3 regions of the Marinomonas maritima genome follow, and region 3 is predicted to be linked to each of the others. Evidence: riboswitches for the same ligand, from Rfam matches in the RefSeq annotation. Region 3 holds a riboswitch; each other region holds the start of a gene.
What was found. A riboswitch is a leader RNA that binds a small molecule or an ion and turns the genes downstream of it on or off. The one in region 3 is predicted to bind thiamine pyrophosphate.

Region 1 (7,653 bases), on a different contig from region 3:
TCAAAAAGAACTGCGTGAAGGGCTGGTAAGTGTTTCTCCTATTTTTGAGGAAAAGCCTTACTTTATGAGCGACGACTTTACGATTGTTGACTGTTGCTTGGCTCCTATTTTATGGCGCCTACCTTCATTGGGTGTAGAAATACCTAAAGAGCAAGCAAGAGCGTTGTACAAATATATGGATCTTGTTTTTGCGCGTGAGTCTTTCCAAGAAAGCCTTTCTGAAGCTGAACAAGAAATGCGTTTAGACTAAGCTGAGGCTTTTGCTCTCGGTTATGTTAGATAGCAAAAGAGGAGCTTATGGCTCCTTTTTTTTGCAAAATATTAAGTAGGAGAGACTATGTTACCCAAACGATCTTATTTATTAAATGCCGCTTACACTTGGGTTGCTGATAATGATATGACGCCTTATCTCTTGGTGGATGCAGAGCAAAAAGATGTAGTGATACCAACAGAATTTGTTAAAGATGGTCAGATAGTGCTGAACATCGGCATGTCTGCGGTGCGTCATTTAATTATGGACAAAGAAGCGGTATCTTTTGAGGCGCGCTTTAGTGGTAAGCCAATGCAGGTTTATGTGCCGATACGAGCGGCGCTTGCCTTGTACGCTAAAGAGAATGGCGATGGCTTTGTATTCCCTGATGAGGAATTTACTGATGAGCCTACCCCTCCTACACCACCAGTGCCTAAAAAAGGTTTTAAGTTGAAGGTTGTGAAGTAGAAAAGAGAGTTGATTGTTTACGTTATTTAAATAAAAAAGAGCCACTTATAGATGGCTCTTTTTTTATGTATTTTTAAATGTTCTTAACTCAGTCTTCATTGCCAAATAGTTGACGCTCAAGAAGATCAACCAACGTGTGAATGACGGTGATCTGACATTCATGCACTCTGGCTGTACCAAGAAGGTTTATTTTTATCTCTGTGTCATCTTGTGAGGTAAGGGAGGAGACGTTTTTGGCTTCTGGGCTGGTTAGGGCGACGATACTCATTTTACGCTCATGAGCTGCTTGGATAGCTTGGATGATAGGCGATGTGTTACCACGATTAGCAACAACAAATAATATATCCCCCGGATTACCTAGGGCTGTTATTTGCTTTGAAAAGACATCGTGGTAACTGTCATTGTGAGTAATTGCCAGTAAAGCGGCGCCATCGCCGCTTAAATTAATGGCTGGTAGGCCTGGGCGCTCTCTGTCCATTCGATCTAGCATTAGCGTGCTAAAGTATTGAGATAGGTGAGATCCCGTGCTGTTGCCAATGCAGATGATTTTTCCGCCGGACGCAACGCTTGAAAAAATCACTTTAGCGGCGTGCTCTATATACGGAGGTAAGCTTTCCAGCGCTTGCTGTTGTGCTTCAAAACTCTGGGCAAATTGTGTGTAGATTGCTTCTTGAAAATCCATAGTGATTAAAATACTGCTTTAAGCCAAGTTAAATGTTGTTGGTCTATTTTTTTATCAAATAGTATCGCATCGAAACGACTAGCGCTGTTTGCTTTATTGTTCTTTTGTAGCCATAAAGAGGCGCTTTTTCGCACCTTATTTAGTTTAGATTGCCCAAGGCTTTCAGCGGCGCTACCGTGTGCACTATTTGCGCGATAGCGGACTTCTACAAAAACATAGGTGTCTTGATCTAAAAATATCAAATCAATCTCGCCAATGCGACAGAAGAAATTTCGCTCAACAAAGCGAAGGCCTTGTGAAAGTAAAAAACTTTCAGCTTCCTGCTCTGCCTTTTCGCCACTATTTTTCGGTATTCTTCTGTTGCTGAAAATACGGGTAATTGTTTGCATATACCAAATTTCCTTTTCGGTAAGTCATAATTTCAGGTCTTTTATGAAATATGCCATTTTCATCTATGGTGATAATGCCGGTATTCGCTGAAATTTTAGTGCTTGGTAGTAGTGTGAACAGTCGATATTTGTTTGCTAACAAATAGGAGTCGGCGCCGAGCGCTTGCAATCGACGCAAGATATTTGAATTTTGATTTTTAGGTAATATATCTAAGGTAGTGCTGTTTGGTGTGAGCGCGGGAACCTCAGTAAAAAGTATCCGCTCAATATCGCTAGGGTTAATCGATTTATCTGGCTCACTATCATTTAATGTACTGGTCGCTAACATAGGAATTTTGTCGGCGAAGTAAAAATCTATAAGAGGCCTTATTTGTTTGGCATCATTAAGTTTCCCGACGTAAAACACGTAATCAAGGTCTTCGCGTGATCTAGCTATGCTTTCAACCTTCGCTCCTGTCCATTGTTCTACCCGTCTTTTGCGAGCATAACTTTCATCGATCAGGAGTAGCTTTTGAATCGCATCCTGTCTGCCTTTTGGTGTATTGGCATATGACTGATTGGAGGTGATGGTGATGTTTTCTTTGGTTGCAGCGGCGCGAAACTCATCACTTTGTTTTAATGCCCAAGTGTCTTGGATGTTTAGTATAGCGGCTTTTGTTGCGCCTTCTTGTTTGGCGAAGGTAATTAATTCGTGTATTTCATCTTCTGCGCTTAATGAAAAATGATAAAGATTTTTGGGGTGTAAATTAATATCTAGTTGATTAAGTGCGATGACAGGGTAAGGTAAATCTAAGCGACCAACTTGGGCGACATTGTTCTTTTGCAAGGGGCCAATAATCACATCTGGTTGCTTTTCGTTCGCCGCTGCGAGTGCGTCATTGATGTTTGAGTAATCATCTACGTTAATGATGCTGACTTGTGGTCTTGCTTCTTTTTGATTGTAAAAGGTAGCAAAAAAACCGTCGACAATAGCTTGAGATGCGCGCTCTAGTTTGCCGCTCATCGGCAGCAGTAAGACAATTTTTTTCGGCGCCATGTCTTCAATAGACGACATGATTTGGAAATCTTGTGGAGGAGATAGTGCTGCTGGGTGATTTGGGTTTTCTATTCGCCAATTCTCGAATACCGTAAGCTGCTGCTCAATAGACAGTGATTGATTCCTTAAAATACCACTGATTGTTAACCAGCCATTGAGCAGCGGTCTTTGTTGTTGATAGAGCTCATCTATTTCATTTCGAGTTAAATTTTGGACAGCCAACCACAGTTTGGTTTGGTTATCTTCACCTTCATTAAGCGGTAAATTGTATGTCAAATCCATGCGTATACTCACCGCACCTAACCAATTTCCAAAGTGCTCAAGAATAGAGGCTTTGGTGTCTTTTAGTTTGTTTTGGTTGTCAGGGTGGCGCGCGGCCGTTAAGCGCTCGGCTTGCTCTAGATAATCAAAAGACTCAGTAGTGTTGTCTAAATTTGATGTGGCTAAAGCGGCCAGCAAATACGCTTCAAACTGAATGGAAGAAGTTGTAGGTAGTACTTCATTTTCTAACGTATCAATGGCTTGCTGGAATTCACCTTGCTGATAGAAGTTTTTTGCAGAGCGATAAGCGTCGCCTAACTTTTTTGAGACATCAGTGGTTTTTATTGGATGATAAATGCTTGGCGGCAGTGTTCTTTCTTGCGTCGTGCTTTGGGCCGTTTTTTGTTGCTGCTCCATGTTTAAATTCATGGAATTACAAGCACTCAGCAGAAAAGAACACAGAGTTAATGATATGATGCGGTAATTAAGTAGGCTCATAAGCTTATAGAATGACAAATAAAAGAGGCAACATGGTATCACATAGTTCTGACGATGCGAGAGGGTCGCTGTACATAGTTGCAACCCCAATAGGCAATCTCGATGATTTTAGTAAAAGAGCCGAGCAAACTTTACGAGACGTAGACTATATAGCGGCGGAAGACACCCGACACACTCGGCGTTTATTGAATCATTTCGCCATCGAAGCGAAGCTTTTCTCCATTCATGATCACAATGAGAAAGACAAAGCGGGTTATGTGGCGAGCTTACTAGACGAAGGTAAAAATGTGGCGTTGGTATCCGACGCTGGCACCCCGTTAATTTCTGATCCAGGTTATCACGTGGTGCATGCACTGCGTGGAAAAGGGCATAAAGTGGTGCCTATTCCTGGTGCGTGTGCTTTGGTGTCTGCGTTGTGCGCGTCAGGTTTGCCGACGGATCAATTCTTCTTTGCTGGCTTTGTTCCAGCGAAGTCAAAAGGTCGCTGTGATTTGTTCGAGTCATGGAAGAAGCAGACCGGCACGGTGGTGTTTTATGAATCGACGCACCGTATTTATGACTCCATTGCCGATGTTCAAAAAGTCTATGGTGAGGATGCTCAGCTAGTTCTCGCACGAGAAGTGACAAAAACCTTTGAGACCTTCTTATCCGGCACTGCGGCGGAGATTCTTGCGATGTTTGACGCTGATGCGAATCAATTGCGTGGTGAATTTGTCGTCATGTTGAGTTTTACTCAAGAAAGTGGCGATGAAGCGGAGTTAGAAGCAAAACGGATTCTCACTATTTTGTTGGAAGATTTACCGGTTAAACAAGCCGCTGCCATGGCTGCGAAATTAACCGGCGAAAAGAAAAACTACCTTTATAAAATGGCGTTAGAAATGCAAAACTAAGCATAAATCCTTTAGTGGTTGATATATTTTCCTTCCTTAGTCCTGATAAAAATTAGGTGTTTACAAGAAAGTGAGACTGGGTATACTCAGTCTCACTTGTCGGAGTGCCATTTGGCTGAGATCGCATAATTAAGTGCGGGATCCGCAGAACCTGATCGGGTTAGAACCCGCGTAGGAAACAAGAAAGTCTCCATTTTTCTTTTCTGCATCGAATGAACACCTGTATTTTTTATGACGATTGATTCGATGCGATGTCTACTGTTTTATTCGTAACGTCACGCCCATCATTCTTCAATGAAAATTCAGGGTTCATGTTTTGCTTTAAAAGCGTCTTTAAATGCGTTTTCCAGTAAAGCAGCACCCCAGACAAGCAATTCTCCAGTTTTTAAATAAGGGAAATGCTTATGTCTACTATCAACGAACCGAATCAACAGAAAAAACCAAACAAGGTATCTAAAAAGCAGTCTCGTGAAGAAACACGTTTAGCTGCAAAATCCTTTATTGAATCCTTGCAAGCCACACCGTTTCCGGCGTCAGAGCGTATTTATTTAACGGGTTCTAATGACTCTATCCGTGTTCCCATGCGCAAAATTAACCTGACCGATACACCGCTTGGGTCTGACCCTGACAATCTTGACTTTGAACCCAATGAAGCCATATACATCTATGATTGTTCCGGACCCTATGCAGACCCTCAAGTCACTATTGATGTTTACGAAGGCTTAGCTGCCATGCGTGCACCTTGGATAGAAAAGCGCCAAGATACTGAAGCTTTACAGGGTGTTTCATCACAGTTTGCTCAGTCTCGCTTGGAAAATTCATCGTTAGACGAGCTGCGTTTTAAACAACTGCCCACCGTACGAAAGGCCCGACAGGGTAAATGTGTGACGCAAATGCATTATGCTCGTCAAGGTATTGTGACGCCAGAAATGGAATACATTGCATTGCGTGAAAACCAAAATATGGATGCAATTAAGAGTGAATTATTGCGGAAGCAGCACCCAGGGCAAAGCTTTGGGGCAAACTTGCAAACTCGCATTACGCCCGAGTTTGTACGCGATGAAGTCGCCAGAGGTCGTGCGATTATTCCGAATAATATTAATCATCCAGAATCCGAGCCGATGATAATTGGTCGTAATTTCTTAGTGAAAGTGAACGCCAATATTGGTAACTCAGCGGTAACATCTTCGATTGAAGAAGAGGTCGAAAAGCTAGTTTGGTCGACCCGCTGGGGGGCAGACACCGTCATGGATTTATCAACGGGCAAAAATATACATGAAACGCGTGAATGGATTTTGCGTAACTCGCCTGTGCCAATCGGTACGGTACCTATTTACCAAGCATTAGAGAAAGTCGATGGTGTCGCCGAAGATCTTAATTGGGATGTGTTCCGCGATACATTAATAGAGCAAGCCGAGCAGGGCGTTGACTACTTTACCATTCACGCCGGTGTCTTATTGCGCTATGTGCCAATGACGGCCAAGCGTCTAACCGGCATCGTTTCTCGTGGTGGTTCCATCATGGCAAAATGGTGTTTGGCGCATCACACAGAAAGTTTCTTATACGAACGGTTTCGTGATATTTGTGAGCTCTGTGCTGCTTACGATGTGGCGCTGTCTTTAGGTGACGGGTTGCGTCCGGGCTCGATTATGGACGCTAATGACGAAGCGCAAATGTCGGAACTTCGTACCTTGGGTGAACTCACCAAAGTAGCGTGGGAATACGACGTACAAGTCATGATTGAAGGGCCTGGGCATGTGCCCATGCAGTTGATCAAAGAAAACATGACTGAGCAGCTTGAGCTTTGTCATGAGGCACCTTTTTATACATTAGGCCCGCTGACACAAGACATTGCGCCAGGCTATGATCATATTACTTCTGGGATTGGTGCGGCGCAAATTGGCTGGTATGGCTGTGCTATGTTGTGCTACGTGACGCCAAAAGAGCATCTTGGTTTGCCGAATAAAGAAGATGTAAAAGAAGGTTTGATTACCTACAAAATCGCTGCTCATGCAGCGGATTTGGCGAAAGGCCATCCGGGAGCACAAATTCGTGACAACGCCTTGTCTAAGGCACGTTTTGAGTTTCGCTGGGAAGATCAGTTTAACTTATCGCTTGACCCAGAAACAGCGCGTTCTTATCACGACGAAACTTTACCGCAGGCTTCAGGAAAAGTGGCACACTTTTGTTCTATGTGTGGGCCGAAATTTTGCTCAATGAAAATCACTCAAGAAGTACGAGAATACGCCAAGGGATTGGAATTGGAAGCTCAAAAGATAGATGTTAGTGCTTTGGATGCAGGTACTTTGAGCGCAAACGAAGCTAAGAATGGCATGCAAAAAATGTCGGCGCAATTCCGTGAGTTGGGTAGTGATGTTTACTTAACAACCGATAAATTAACGACAGATACATTGACGAAAGAGACGCGAGCAACCGAAAAATCAAAAGAAAAGTCGCTGTAAGCGCAAGGAGGAATTATGTCTATTAAACCTCCTGTTGTCTGGTGTGTGGGCGGGTCGGATTCGTCCGCCCACACAGGGTTGCCATCAGATATTTGCACAGGCCAAGATTTAGACTGCCATGTTGAAAGTATTATGGCTGCCACCAGTGAGAAAAATTCTCAAAACGGCTATTTGTTAGAGCCGATCTCGCTGTCTAGATTTAACGAGCAATGGCAAACTTTGCTAGATGATCTGCCGCCAGATGCGATTAAAATTGGTTTCTTGCCATCGGCAGAAATAGTGAAAGCCTGTTCTACTTGGCTAGAACGTTTGAAAGCGGACTATCCTAATGTGCTAGTGGTATTTGATCCTGTCATGGTAAGCGGAAGTAATAGGAATGATCTAGCAAAAGCAGACTTTGGGGCAGATTTACTCGCCCCTTTGTTGCCTTATGTCGATGTAATTACGCCGACCCGACGAGAATTTGAAAGACTAACGGGGCTGTCTGGTAAGCAATCTATAACGGATTTACAAGCGCAACTGGCTGCGTATTTTTACGCGTCACCGTGTCGCTGGTTAATAAAAGGAGATCGCACTGAAGCAGGAAAAATGACGGATTGGTTAGTGAGCCAAACCAGTATTGTCGGTTTTTCAAGTGACAAGTTAATCAGACAGAATGCCGATGGCAAAGGTGGGACTTTGTCGATGGCGTTGGCGAGCTTCATTGCTCATGGTTAC
Region 2 (7,653 bases), on a different contig from region 3:
AATTTTATAATATTCTATCAATTTTTTTAATTGCTGATCATTCCCTCCATTTTTCACATTTATTTGTGCCAACCCTATATTTCTGTAACTCTTTAATGCATGACCACCATCTGAATGCTCTGTTTTCTTACATCGAGTATCGCTTTTAATTGCCATTACTTTAAGCCATAAATCATCAGCATTTGGACTTAATTTTTGAAATATATCAATTTTTGTAGCGTCGAGATGCAAAGATTTCGGTGGGTATATTATACCTCCACACCCTGTCAACATTATATTATGGGAACTTGTATCATCATCAACATCATAATCCCACTGTCTGTATGGTTTCGGTAAATTAGCTCCATAAAAAGTCATTCTATGACCTCTATGGCCAATTATCATTTTTGGGAAGCGTTTCTGTTCTTTCACTAAGATATCTATCATATTGTTAGCATATAGAACATCATCATCTATAGTTATAATATAAGAATCAGGAAAAAATATTAATGTTGGAACTATTTTTTTATAAGATTTTATATTAGCAAAAAACCTAACTTCGAGGCCTCTATTGATTTGCCTTTTTAATATACTTGGAATAGTTTCAATTGAAAACTCATCTTCATCTAGCCAAAGTATTATTTTATCAGGCCTAATCGACTGCTGGGCAATGGACTCTATAGCTAAATGTACTTCATGAATTTTTTTTGAAAAAGTTGTTAAGCTTACAATTACAGGGCTACCAAGTTGACATTCGTCTGTGGTTAAAGGCCTATCTGAGTTTAACGCCATATATTGCAGCTGCTCTATTTTTACCTCTGTTCTTATAAGTGAATTAATGTCTCTCATATTACGTATAATCAACTTTCTTTGTTTTATTTTTTTGACTATTTTAGATATCATTTCAAACCTATTCTTCATAAACCTTATAGTATAAATAACTTAATAAATATCATGAGAAAATTCGTCAATAGAAAAAATCACTCATTTATAAAATCAAGAGACATCAGAGTAATTATTAATCCAGTCAAGCTCATTTTATTACTAAAAAACCAACCAATGATGCAGTAAGTTTTAATTTTTTGGCAATAAAAAATACCTGGTAGATCATTAACGAAAATCATTATCACTCTAACCCTAAAATTTCGATAAGTAGCAAGTAGGTATTTCAGTTCTCTCACTTATCGTATTTTTTTACAGAACTGAGCACACATCAGCTAATTAAATATTATATACCTTCCCTATCATTATAGGATTTTGTTCTTTCTCACTTTTTCACACCAGAGTCTATTCTTGAATTAAGCCCCTTAGCTAAAGCACCTCATCCACAGATTGATTAAAAATTTCTACAACTTTCTAATCATATCAAAGTCGATAATTTAGTCCACTAAAGCCTAGGGAACATGCGATCAAGTCGAACGGTGAGAAGCACCAAGATAAGCGGAAAAAAGCGGGGGGGCATTATCTTGATCCAATACAGAGACCGGCTCATGAGCCACAACTCGCCCCCCGTCAATTAAAATAACACGCCCACCAACAAGGCTCGCTTCACGAGGTAAATGAGACACCAGCAACGTGGTTAAACCAAGCTCTTGAGTGACATCGTTGACTAAATAAAGCATTTCTTCACGCAACGCAGGATCCAAGGCACTAAAAGGTTCATCTAATAACAAAATGGGCTTTTTGCGCACTAGCGCCCGAGCAATTGCAACTCGCTGAGCTTGACCTCCAGATAAAGCCTGTGGAAAACGCCCTTTTTTATCAACAAGCTGTGTTTTTCCTAATGCCCAATCCACTTTTTCTTGCTGTTCAATATTTAAAAATAAGGAAGGCGATAAGCCAATCGCGACGTTTTGCCAAACCGTCAATTGTGGAAACAGGTTATCGCTCTGAAATAATGTAGAAATAGGCCTTTCATAGACAGGTAAGGCCAGTAGTGAATCACCTTTAAAGCTCAGCTCTCCACTCCCTTCTAGAAAGCCGCCCAATAAATGTAAAAGCGTACTTTTCCCTTCGCCGCTGCCTCCTAACAAAGTCGTCATACCAGGCGCGATATCAACCTGATAATCCGCATGAAATGCCTCCCAGTTGTATTGAAGATTAATGGTTAACAAGCGACCTACCTCCAGCCATTTTTCCACTGTCTGCCTTTCCACCAATGAAGCGAGATGAGCAATAAAATAAAATCAAACAAAGGGAAATCAACACCACAGCAACACAAGCACCTTCTTCTAGACGATAAGAACCAATTAATTGAAAAAGATACAAAGGCAATGACACCAGTCCCTGACTGCCAAATAATGCGATCACGCCCATATCACCAAGAGATAGCAAAAGAGCGTAACCAAATGCTTGCGCCATACTAGCGCGAATCAAAGACCATTCTAGACACCACCGTGACCAAGACCGAATCCCCAAACTCAAATACAAATTACGAAAACGCCGTTCCTGTTGATACAACACAGGCATTAGCGCGCGCAATACAAAAGGCAGCGCCATCACAGCGTTCACCCAAACTACGATCCAATAACTAGATTGAAAACCCCAATCTAAATCACGTAACCACAAAAACAATCCTGTCGCGATAACCAACCCAGGCACCATTAAAATCATATTACCAAGGTGTTCAAGTTTACTCGGTAACACTCTTAAATAGTGTCGCGCCATGCAAAAACGCGCCAGCACAACGAAGCACACACCTAATAACAAGCTTATTATCGCGGCAGGCAAGGCTATCTTCAAAGAAACCAACACCGCCTGCCACAAACCAGATGACAACAAAGTCGTTAAAAATAAAGGAGAAAAAATCGGATCGAAGATGGCTAAAAAAGGCGGAATAACCAGGACCAACACACACAATAATGCTATGCAGTCTGCACCTTTCGCCAAAAAAGTATCTTTCACCGGATAACTTTTTACCGCTAACACACTGGCATCTTGTTGATTAATAGGTGCAATACGGTAAACAACCACCGCAAACAAAGTACAAATACTTACCTGTAACAAGGATAGAAAACTCGCTTTATTCAAATCAAAATCAAATCTTAACGCCTGATAAATAGCCACTTCTAAGGTACTAGACTTAGGACCACCGCCCAAACTTAACACCACGGCAAAGCTGGAAAAGCACAGCATAAAGATCAGTACAAACGCACCCGGCAGTACTTTTTTCATATAATGCCATTCGATCAAACGAAATGCCGACCAGCGAGAAAAACCTAACTGAGAAGCTTGGCGCCACTGACCGGAGGGAATCAAACCATAGCCTTGTAGCAGCAAACGCACCGCCAAAGGCATATTAAAAAACACATGGGCCAATAAAATACCCACCAACCCATACAAAGGAATTTGCACGCCAAACAATTGGCTCAACCATCCGGTACGACCGTAAACCACCACCAAACCTAAAATAGCCACAATGGTCGGTACCACCATAGACACAGCAAAAAGCTGCAACAAAATGGCTCGACCACGAAACTGGCGATGAATAAGACAAGAAGCAACAGGAATAGCAATCAACAGACTAATACCACTGCTCAGCAAGGCCTGCCACAAAGAAAAACGTACCACACGCCACAAGTAGGGGTCATATAAATACTCAGACCAACTACTGATGTCACTATAACGTAAAAGAGCCGCCAAACTGGCCGCTCCCATGAATAAGAAAAAACCCACTCCCAGTAACGCCGGTAGTAGGCCTTTAACAGCGCTAAAAAAAAGCAATCGAACCTAACTTATCGTGTTGTGGCATTCAGCCACTCATTCACCCAAGCCTTGCGATTGGTAGCCACATCGCCAGCTGGTAAAGTAAGCACCTTAGTAGGTTGTAATGCGCTATCAAACGCCGCTGGCAACGCCTCATTTAACTTAACAACAGGCAACATCCAGTTACCAGTCGCCACCGTTGATTGAAATCCAGGCTCCAGAATAAACTGCATGAAACGTTTCGCCAATTCAGGATTAGGCGCACTTTTCATCATGGCTGCCACTTCAATCTGTGGATAAAGCCCTTCACTGGCCTGCGCCGCTTTATACTTCGTGACGCCTTCCGCGACGATATGATAAGCCGGAGATGTGGTGTAACTCAGCACGACATCAGCCTCCCCTTTTAAGAACAAACCATACGCATCTGACCAGCTCTTCGTCACAGTAACGGTATGACTTGCTAACCGACCCCACGCCGCTGCGGCGTCATCGCCGTAGACCGATTTCATCCATAACAACAAACCTAAACCCGGCGTGCTGGTTCTAGGGTCTTGATAAATCACTCGTAGGTTTTGATTATCAACAATGTCTTTAAGGCTTGTAGGGGGATTTTTTAATATTTCAGAGTTATAAACAAAGGCAAAGTTGCCCTGATCAAATGGTACGAACACGTTATCCTTCCAACCACCAGCAATGGTCACAGCAGACGTGTTAACATCATGTTCAGCAAGCAAACCACTCTTTTTCGCCGCTTCCATTAAGTTCAGATCTAGACCTAACAACACATCAGCCTGAGAAGACTTCCCTTCAAATTGAGCTCGAGACAAAATACCAACAGACGAATCCAGTGCCACGAAATTCAGCTCACAACCGCATTCTTTCTCAAAGTTGGCTTTTATTTTTGGGCCTGGACCCCAGTCAGAGGCAAAAGCGTCATACGTATAAACATTAAGCGTTTCTGCCGCCAACGTAGCAGAAGAAAATGCCACGCCTAAGGTTGCACTTAACGTCATTAAGGAAGTGGTGAGAAGGGTACTAAAGGAAAGTTTTTTCAAGGTGTCGCTCCTAACAATAAGTGAGCGGCGTACAGGGAAATGGCAAGGTACGCTTATCAAGAGTACTGCTTTCAATCTACGATATTACTGTAGCGAAACTTGCTATCTCGATTCCTACGCCAGCATAATCTGGATCAGGTTCGGTGGGTTAGCGATTAATTCGCTTCTCAGCTTCTGTCTTCTTAATATAAGACAAAGCACCCCATGAGATAATGTACCTTCATTGTAAAGAGTCCCTCAGCGGAAGTCTATTTCCGCAAGAACCCGAGTCACTGCACCTTGATTCTTCTCAGCAAAACGCAACGCTATTTGCCCTAGCCGATATCGCTGAGAAGATTGACCAGCAAGAGTAACAATAGCACGTTGTAATTGCGCTTCATCCTGACATTGCACGGCGCCATTTACTTGCAACAATTGATTCGTGATATCTAAGAAATTAAAGGTATGAGGCCCAACAAGAATCGCTTTACCCAGTAATGCAGGCTCGATGGGATTATGCCCACCGCGCTTAATCAAACTCCCACCAACAAAAGCGACATCACAAGCTTGATAATAATTCATCATTTCGCCCATAGAATCCCCAATCACCACATCAAAATCACACCATTGATCTGGTGGCGTTTGACTGCGTAGCGCAACTCGCTCAAAAGACTGCTTCGCCGAAGCATAAACCGCACCAAAGCGTTCAGGGTGACGAGGAACCAATATTAATAAAGCGTCTGGATACTTTGGTAAAAGCGCCTTATGTATACGCAATAACATGTCGTCTTCGCCATGATGAGTACTTCCCCCCACCCAGACAAAACGCGAACCAAGCTGTCGACGCCAATTAGCCTGTAAAACCTCAGGAGCAACCGCGAGGTCAAATTTAATACTTCCGGTAACCAATACTTTTTTCGCACCAAGCGCCTCAAAACGAGCGGCATCCGCTTGCGCATGGGCTAAAAAACTATCAGGGAATTTAAATAAAGGGCGAGAAACAAGAGAGAGTTTTTTATAGCGCTGAAAGGAACGATCGCTCAAACGGGCATTCACGACATCGATACGTAAACCACACCGCTTAGCGTGTTTTAATAGATTGGGCCAAAGCTCTGTTTCAATAATCAATAGATGTTTGCAGTCCAGTTTCTTCAGCGCCCTGCTAACACTGCTGCTCCAGTCCATCGGCAAATATCTATGCTCAGCAAAAGGAAACTCTTTGCCTACTTGCTCTGCGCCTGTTGGCGTCATGGTGGTAATTAAAAGACGGCTCGCAGGGAATTTTTCTCGCCATTGGAGTACCAGTGGTCGAGCCGCAAGAACTTCTCCGACCGAGGCACAGTGAATCCAAAGGTCAGCCTCAACCGCAGGCCAAAAGCCCAAAGCCTCTTGCGCTCGATAATGTGAGTACGTTTTTTTAAATCGTCGAATTTTTAATAAAATTAACGGCGTAAATAAAACCAATAACGCTTGATACAGCCACATAATTAAGCCGGCGTTTCGCTAAATTGTTGATTATGAAGTTGCGCATAAGCCCCGTTCATCGCCAGCAACTCGCTGTGTGAGCCTTGCTCAATAATCTCACCATGATCAACCACGGCAATGATGTCGGCATTTTCTATGGTCGATAAGCGGTGGGCAATAGCAATGGTTGTTCGATTCGCCATTAAACCATCCAATGCAACCTGAATAGCTCGCTCTGATTCGGTATCCAACGCAGACGTTGCTTCGTCCAGAATTAAAATAGGCGCGTTTTTTAAAATGGCTCTCGCAATAGCTATACGCTGACGCTGACCACCCGATAAAAGCACACCATTTTCACCAACCATGGTGTCTAGTCCATGGTCAAGCTCTTGAATAAAGTCCCAAGCATTCGCTGCTTTAGCCGCTTCAATAACCTCTTTATCACTGGTGTCACGCAAAAAACCGTATGCGATATTGTCCCGAATTGTACCATTAAAGAGCACAACCTGTTGATTTACCAAGGCTATATTAGAGCGCAGCTCTGTCAGTTTATAATCATTGAGGAAAACACCATCAATGTTTAATTGACCATCATCAAAGTCGTAAAAACGAGGAATCAAATTTGCCATAGTGGATTTACCACTACCAGAACGTCCAACCAGTGCTAAGGTTTTCCCAGCAGGTAAGGACAAAGTGATATTTTTCAGCGCCAATTTATCCGCACCGGGATATTTAAATGACATAGAACGCCACTCAATATTTCCTTTCAAACGTGCCGCTGGTGTTTGCCCCTTATCCACTTCTTCCGGTAAATCTAAGAAGTCAAAAATGCTGTAAGACGCGGCAATGCCTTTTTGCAAAATACTGTTCACATCGGTTAACTGGCGAATAGGCTTACCTAACATCCCTGCCGCAGTAAGAAAGGCAATAAAGTCGCCAGGAGACATATGAGAACTAATCGTTGGGCTCAAAGCAAACCATACTAAAATGGCCATCATTATTGCTAAGATAAACTGAACAATAGGAATATTTAGCGACTTAGTCATTTCCATTTTCAGCTGGGAACGGCGATTTTCATTTGCCGCGCCACGAAATCGCTCGATTTCATATTCACTGCCACCAAATATTTTAACAACTTCGTGCCCTTTAATGGCTTCAGAAGCGACATCTGTAACGCCACCCATCGCATTTTGAATGCGAGTGCTCAATTTACGAAAACGCTTAGAAGCATAAGAAACAACCAAGCCAATGAGAGGAACAACCAACAGAAACAACAAAGACAAACGCCAGTTCATGTAAATCATGTAACTCAATAAACCAACGACCGTTAAACCTTCTCGTAGCAGCACTCGTATTGCCTGAGTAATAGAACCAATTACTTGCTCCGTGTCATACGTCAGTTTGGCCAATAAGCGACCAGTAGGAATAGAGTGGTAATAATTAGAAGGAAGAAGCACCAATTTATTAAACA
Region 3 (7,653 bases):
TTGGCGGTCAGCGGTAATAATAAAATCCGTTTGCCCTGAGACAACCACATTACATTGGTAGGTTTTTGCCAAGTATTGCGCGGCACCGACAGCGGCTTCACTGCTGTCCGTTGAGTCGACGCCTTTGCTTGTCCCTTGCTCTCCCGCCAAGGCGATGATTTCAGATGCATTACCACGAATAATCAACTTGTTCGCAGCGTCAGCAATCTGCCGAGATGTTTGTGTGCGCAGTTTACTCGCACCACAGCCAACCGGATCAAGTACAACGACTTTATTGTGGTTATTCGCTTGCTCTACCGCGACCATCATACGCGGTATCCAAAGGCTGTCTAAGGTTCCAATATTAACCACTAAGGCGCCGGAAAAGGACATCATCTCCGCCATTTCTTCACGGGAGTGCGCCATGATTGGGGAAGCACCAATAGCCAGCAACGCGTTGGCCGTGTTGTTCATCACCACGTAATTAGTGATATTCACCACCAGTGGTTTCTGCTCACGCACGGCATGCAGTGCGTTAATAATCATCTCGATATTCATACTGTTACCTTTTGCTTTTCACTTTTAACGTCAGCTTCTAAGTTCTGATTTCCAGTTTCTATTTCCTAAAAAGTCGCGAACGACTTATTGAAAACTCGGCACGTAGTCTTTGGCTTTTGGTAACGTGCTAATGATTTTTTGGTCATACATAAATTGGGCATAGTCGTCATAACGTTTCAAGTCTACCGCTGAAGGACGCAACGCAAAACGCGTCAACGTTGCTTTCCAAGCCAATTCATTTAGTTCGTTGTTTAAAGTGTCTGGTTTGTACGCTACAAACTCGTTCCATGACGCTTGCGGATGATTAACGATGTAGATCGTGGCTTGCTCGATCGCTTTATTGAAGCCTTGAATCGCCATTTTGTCGTAGCTGTTCGCATTGGCAACAAAGACCAGTTCATCATAAACAGGCACGCCGTGTTCTTCTGGGAAAAAGGCTTTTGCTTCTATGCCTTCTAACGCCAATTGATTGGCTTCAAAGTTACGGAAACCACCCCATGTTGCATCCACTTTTCCTGACGCAAGAGACGTCGACAGTGCCCAACCGATATTAATGATTTGTACATCTTCATATTTCACACCGTGTGTTTTCAACATGGTGCCGACAATCGCTTCTTCGTTACCGGCCACAGAGATACCGATTTTTTTACCCTTCAAGTCAGCGATGCCATCGATGGTGTTATTGTCCAGTACGGTAAGCGTGTTCAATGGTGTTGCGATCAAGGTTGCTGCACGAATCAGCGGCAAACCAGCGGCCACATCCATGGTTAAATTAGGTTGGTAAGATACGGCTAAATCGACATTACCCGCGGCCACTAGCTTCGCTGGCGTGCTTGGATCAGAGGGCTCTTGAATTTCCACCTCAAGACCTTGGTCCTTAAAATAACCTCGCTGCTTGGCAATCACGATAGGGCCATGATTTGGGTTTACAAACCAATCTAACATCAAGGTGAGTTTTTTCTCTTCTGCTTGTGCTTGTCCAGTGACAGACAACAAAGACGCAGCAAGTACGATACTGCTTAATAGCATTTTTTTATTCATTACTTTTCCTTTCCTTTTAGTAGGCATTTTTATGAGTAATCGTTTTTTGTTCATAACACGTGTCGAAATATTTGAATGCGCGGCGTTTACGAAACACCCCACGGAATGAATTTTTTTAATAACCTATCGGTGACAAAATAAAGTGAGACGGACAGTAAAGATAAAATAAGCAACGCCGCGAACATCTCGTCAATCATCATCCGCGCATTGGCTTGCAACATTAGATAACCCAAACCTTCGCTAGAACCCACCCATTCCCCTGCTACTGCGCCTATAGGCGCAATCACCACGGCGACACGAATTCCAGACGCCAGCGTGGGTAAAGACGCGGGAAATTGAATATGACGGAGTCTCTGCCATTTTGTAGCCCCCATGGTTTTGACAAGATCGAGATAACCCAACGGCGTATTACGTAAACCGTCGTAGCAACAGGTGGTGACAGGAAAAAAAATGATGATCGCGGCCATCACAATTTTGGAGGCAATCCCATAGCCCAACCAAATCATCAACAGTGGCGCAATGGCAAAAACCGGAATCGCCTGACTCGCAATTAGAATAGGCAGTAACCAGCGTTTTATCGGCTTAAACAACAACATTTGTAAGGCGAAAAACAGCCCCATAAACAGACCTAAAAATAAGCCGAGTACTATTTCTGCCCCCGTCACCAGCGTATGCTTAAAAAGAACCTCTCGCCGTTGCAGTAACTTTTCGAAGACGTCTAAAGGTGCCGGCAAAATAAACGTAGGCATAGCAAAAACAACCACGACGGCTTGCCACAATCCCAAAATAACGACAAAGCTCACCACAATACGAAGCGCAGAATGCAGACTCGCATTCCTATTTTCTTTTTGATGTGGTTTAGAAACAGTACGAATAAGATCATCCATCATCATGCTCCAAACACGCCATTATTCGCTGCTGAAGCTGAGCTCCCTCGGCATCGAATGTGCGTGGTGTAGAAGACTCAAGCGTCGTTAAGAACGCCGCCGTGCTGGGATTTCCTTGCATGATGTAGATATGGTGAGCAAGGCGAATCGCCTCTTGTGGATCGTGGGTAATTAAAACAACGGTTTTGTCTTGCAGTAGGGTGCAAGCTAGATCTTGCAATCGATAGCGTGTCACCGCATCCAATGCAGAAAATGGTTCGTCCATTAAGACAACCGGTTTGTTCTGCATCAAGGTTCTTGCCAAGGCGACACGTTGACGCATGCCACCCGATAGCTGTTGAGGTAAACGATTGGCATGATCGGCAAGCCCCACTTTTTCCAGCAACGTCAATGCTTGTACTTTTTGATCATAAGCGACGAAGTCTCCCCGAGCTCCGAATTTAGAGCTTAACAAGACGTTGTCTAATACCGACAACCACGGCATCAATAAATCTTGCTGCGCCATGTAAGCAATTTGATCTTTCAGCGCACGGTTCGCTGGTTCAATTTTTAACTCGCCAGACCACTCTATTTGTTGATCAAGCAAACCGGCAAGATAACGTAACAACGAGGTTTTTCCACAACCACTACGCCCCAAAACACACGTCCACTGCCCTGCTGGCATGGTCATATTAAGATGGTTTAACGTAGGCGTTTTACTATCGAGATACCGTAAACAACCTTGAGCAATCGTTATCTTAATCGAAGGTTGTGGGACTGGAAAAGCCGCCACATTAGCGGACATTGGCGTGGCCATTAAAAAAATGGTTTACCGGTCCGTGACCACGACCTATCTGCAATTCATCTGCGTGCTCGATTGCTTGAGTAATGTATTTTTTGCCTAACTGAACCGCTTGCAGCAAGTCATTACCTTGCGCCAAATACGAGGCAATCGCTGAAGATAATGTACAGCCTGTGCCATGCGTATTGCGAGTCTGAATACGTGGTGAGGTTAAGACCTCAAGGCGATCGTTAAAGATCAGAAAGTCAGTACTGTTTTCGTCTTCTTCCAAATGCCCACCTTTCAACAGCACGGTTTTCATTTTCAACTGACGCAGTTTGTCGACCATTAACGACATGGATGCTTCATCGGTTGGCACAAGAGAGCCCGTTAATGCAGCGGCTTCAGGAAGGTTGGGGGTAATGAGATCAGCCAAGGGAAGTAATTCGGATTTGAGCGTATTAATGGACGTCATTTTTAGCAAAAGATCCCCACTGGTCGCCACCATGACAGGATCAACCACTAGAAATTTAGGGCGATATTGCTTGAGCTTTGCCGCAACTAATTTGATTGTGTCGCAGTCTGCCAACATCCCTACTTTGACCGCGATGATATTCAGATCAGAAAATACCGCATCAAGTTGTTTTTCAATGTGCTCAAGAGGGATAGGGAAAATGGCAGAAACGCCGAGTGTATTTTGAGCGGTAATCGCGGTAATCACCGAACAGGCGTAACTTCCTGTCGCAGACATGGCTTTAATATCGGCTTGGATGCCCGCTCCGCCGCCACTGTCAGAACCGGCGATTGTTAAAACGATGGGCGTGTTAGATGTACTTTTAGACACATGAGCAGAAGGGGTTGTGATATCACTCGGCATATAAAGCTCCAAGAACGGGCGTTCTGGAACTAAATCAAGTTACATTAAGATAGGAGTAGAATCACCAATCATCAATAACAAGATGTATAGTTCCCTACGCCAGTATTAACTGAATCAGGTTCAACGGGTCTGCAAATATGCAATCTCAGCCTTAACGGCCCCCCGACTATAGGCGGCAATACTAACAAGATTCATCGAAAGCGCAACAAAGGATAATTTAAGTTAGACAAAGAACCAGACAGTAAAGCGGTATGATGACACTAACTTGTCGCCGTAATTTGCACCGTACGCTTGTTGTCTTTGATCAAGCTCACACCAGCAAGCGCCACCACACCTAGTACCAACCAAGACCCCATGATGACACCCGTCCAGCCATTGGCTTGCCAGAACGGATCGAGATAAAAACCACCCATACTGGCGCCTAAATAATAAAATACTAAATACAAAGAAGACGCACTGGCTTTGGCGTGTTTCGCGTTTCGACTCACGTAGCTACTGGCCGTCGAATGGCTTAAAAAGAAGCCAAAACTATTAATGAGTAAGCCGATAATAATGGCCATTAAAGAACCTCCCAGTGTCACTAAAGAACCAAACATAAAAATGCAGGTGCCTAATACTATAATGTTAGGTTGGCTCCAACGTTTCGCAAGCTTCCCCGATATGGCCGACCCTAAGGTGCCAGACAAATACGTTAAAAATAGCAGGCCGACGTATTTTGCCGTTAAGTTATAAGGTGCCGCTTCCAGTACGAAGGTGACATAACTGTATTGATTGATAAAAATAAAGAAGCTAAACCCACCAATTAAATAGCAGGTTAGCAAACGGCGATTCTGTAGATGATCCTTCATATTCATCAAGATATGACCGACTCGCAAAGGCTTGGGCTCAAAGTGTTGTGATTTAGGCAATAAAAAGAAAAAAGCCAACAAACAAACCAAACTAATAGCGCTCATCACCCCAAACGTTGCAGAACGCCCTAACCACTCACCGACAAAGCCACCAATAAGACGACCACCAATGCCGCCTAACGTGTTGCCACTGATGTATAAACCGACGGCGACCATCAAGGCTTCTGGCGTATATTCATCCCCCAAGTACGCCACTGCAATAGCAGGCAAACCCGCCAAGAAGAATCCCTGCAAGGCTCGCAATGCCAGTAGAGACTCATAGCTTTGCACCAAGGACAAGAAGAAGGTCGTTAACGTAATGCCCACCATGGTCATCACCATGATGCCTTTTCGGCCTAACGCGTCTGATATTGGCCCATAAAAGAGTAACGATATCCCTAAAGTCAGCGTCGTTATCGTAAAGCTGGCACTGGCCTGAAGCGGACTAATCGAAAACTCGTTCGCTATCATAGGCAACAAAGGCTGAGTGACGTACACATTGGCAAAGACCATAAAAGAGCCGATCACTAAGGCTAAGGTTCCTCGCCAAAAAACCGAGCTATTCACTTCAATCACAACAAAACTCCAGTATCAACATCGCGAAAATCGCCCCAACAAGGCAAATATTATTGGCACACTATACGCCCAGCCAATTTATCAATAAAATATATCTACCTTATCCAATTCATAAGAATTATTGATGGACATTAAGCCACTACGTTATTTCATTGCCATTGCTAAAACTCAGAGCTTTACACAAGCCGCTCAGCAGCTTGGTGTCGCTCAGCCTGCCGTCAGTATGGCAATCAAAAAGTTAGAGTTGGATTTAGGTTTAACCCTAATCCACCGAGCAGACCGAAATATCGGTCTGACGGATGAAGGCAAAAAATTGCTTTTGCACGCCGAAAAAATCATCCAAGCAACCGACGACGCATTACTCGAAATGAGCGAGCTAAAAGGCCTGAGTCAAGGTGAAGTTCGTGTGGGCATTCCCAGCATGTTGGGGTCTTACTATTTCCCACCCATTCTCATGGCATTCCGACACCGCTATCCGACAATCATGTTAAAAGTCATTGAAGGTGGAACTTGGCAGCTGCAAAAAATGCTCGAAAATGGTGAGTTAGATTTAAGCGTTATTGTCGCTGAAACCTTACCGGACAGCCTGCAAACCCAAGCATTGATTAGAGAAGAAATGTTAGTGACCGTCGCGACCGATCATCCGTTTAGTCAACTAGAGCGAGTCTCGCCTGACGCTTTTTTCGAAGAAGAATTGGTCATGTTTAAAGAAGGGTATTTTCATCGACGAATTGTCGACAAGCTAGCCAAAGCCTGTAAAAAAACGCCTAACATTGGCTTTGAAACCAACCTCATTCCGCTCATTAAATCCATCACTCAACAAGGCTTTGGCATTTCCACGCTACTCGCTATGGTAATAGAGGAAGACGACCAACTGATCACACGCTCCTTTGATCCACCCATCTGGTTAGACCTTGGAATCGCATGGCGAAAAGACAGTTACCTTTCTAAAGCTAACCGCGCTTTTCTCGACTTTGTTAGTGAACATGGATGCGAATCCGCCAATCCACAGCAAAGGTAAGCCTAGTCGAGTGACAATATCTGTCCCTCAACAGGCTTGATAACACTAAAACAGGCGTTTTATACGTTATTAATGCCAATTAAATCTCACCCCTAAAAATCCGAAAGAATACATAAACACCTGATTTAAAAGAAATTAAATAAATCCCAAAAAATCGAACCCTATTCTGCGTCTAAATCCTTGTACTGTCTGCCTTAAAAAATCACCAAAGCTTCACTAGACTAATCTTTACACAGATAGCCATTCGGTATTAAAGTCGGTAGGCATATTTTTGGTGATCCCATCTCTATGCACCATGCTACCGACACAATCGATAGACATAACAATAAAAATGAGAAGGTCAACTATGAGTGATAATCGCAAGACAGATGCGCCGATCGTGCATTGCCCTGTATTTTCTGATAGCTCATCTCTTACTATACCGACTTTGCGTATACTAAAAGACGATGGCACGCTTTACCCTGATGCCGCTATGCCAGATATTGATCAAACACTGGCACTAAAAATCTACGATACCTTTCTATTTATCCGCGCCCTTGATGAGCGCATGCTCGCCTCACAACGTCAGGGCCGCATCAGCTTTTACATGACAGAAACTGGTGAAGAAGCCGCCGATATTGGCAGCGCCGCGGCGTTGGTGGACGACGATATGATCATGGCGCAATACCGCGAACAAGGGTCACTGGCCTTTCGTGGTTTTACACCCGATCAGTTTATGAACCAGATTTTTTCCAATGAAAAGGATTTAGGCAAAGGGCGACAAATGCCGATTCATTATGGTTCTAATGCACTCCACTACATGACCATTTCCTCGCCCTTAGCCACACAATTACCTCAAGCCACTGGTTATGCCTTTGCCTTAAAAGCCCAACAAAAAAACAACTGTGTGATCTGTTATTTCGGTGAAGGCGCCGCCTCTGAAGGGGATTTCCATGCGGCGTTAAACATGGCGGGAGTTTTCAAAGTGCCGCTTATTTTCTTCTGTCGCAACAATGGTTACGCCATTTCCACACCCGCCCATGAGCAATACGCAGGCGACGGCATTGCGCCAAGAGGCGTTGCCTATG

Region 1: linked by a shared signal. The riboswitch ahead of thiC (phosphomethylpyrimidine synthase ThiC) and the one ahead of thiD (bifunctional hydroxymethylpyrimidine kinase/phosphomethylpyrimidine kinase) in region 3 are both predicted to bind thiamine pyrophosphate.
Region 2: linked by a shared signal. The riboswitch ahead of thiB (thiamine ABC transporter substrate binding subunit) and the one ahead of thiD (bifunctional hydroxymethylpyrimidine kinase/phosphomethylpyrimidine kinase) in region 3 are both predicted to bind thiamine pyrophosphate.

The regions. Positions count from the first base shown of each region.
Region 1 is NZ_JAMZEG020000002.1:1,041,391-1,049,043, reverse strand. Features, by position in the region: gene M3I01_RS10975 (glutathione S-transferase N-terminal domain-containing protein) at 1-250, shown strand, start outside; gene M3I01_RS10970 (ClpXP protease specificity-enhancing factor) at 338-718, shown strand; gene M3I01_RS10965 (SIS domain-containing protein) at 807-1,400, opposite strand; gene M3I01_RS10960 (YraN family protein) at 1,406-1,789, opposite strand; gene M3I01_RS10955 (penicillin-binding protein activator) at 1,740-3,503, opposite strand; gene rsmI (16S rRNA (cytidine(1402)-2'-O)-methyltransferase) at 3,617-4,474, shown strand; TPP riboswitch at 4,565-4,669, shown strand; gene thiC (phosphomethylpyrimidine synthase ThiC) at 4,879-6,936, shown strand; gene thiE (thiamine phosphate synthase) at 6,952-7,653, shown strand, end outside.
Region 2 is NZ_JAMZEG020000003.1:149,809-157,461, forward strand. Features, by position in the region: gene M3I01_RS12810 (hypothetical protein) at 1-882, opposite strand, end outside; gene M3I01_RS12815 (thiamine ABC transporter ATP-binding protein) at 1,389-2,120, opposite strand; gene thiP (thiamine/thiamine pyrophosphate ABC transporter permease) at 2,080-3,702, opposite strand; gene thiB (thiamine ABC transporter substrate binding subunit) at 3,714-4,739, opposite strand; TPP riboswitch at 4,833-4,954, opposite strand; gene M3I01_RS12830 (3-deoxy-D-manno-octulosonic acid transferase) at 4,977-6,203, opposite strand; gene msbA (lipid A export permease/ATP-binding protein MsbA) at 6,206-7,653, opposite strand, start outside.
Region 3 is NZ_JAMZEG020000001.1:932,827-940,479, reverse strand. Features, by position in the region: gene thiM (hydroxyethylthiazole kinase) at 1-537, opposite strand, end outside; gene M3I01_RS04535 (ABC transporter substrate-binding protein) at 622-1,578, opposite strand; gene M3I01_RS04530 (ABC transporter permease) at 1,665-2,471, opposite strand; gene M3I01_RS04525 (ABC transporter ATP-binding protein) at 2,458-3,249, opposite strand; gene thiD (bifunctional hydroxymethylpyrimidine kinase/phosphomethylpyrimidine kinase) at 3,239-4,102, opposite strand; TPP riboswitch at 4,177-4,277, opposite strand; gene M3I01_RS04515 (MFS transporter) at 4,363-5,565, opposite strand; gene M3I01_RS04510 (LysR family transcriptional regulator) at 5,690-6,586, shown strand; gene M3I01_RS04505 (thiamine pyrophosphate-dependent dehydrogenase E1 component subunit alpha) at 6,933-7,653, shown strand, end outside.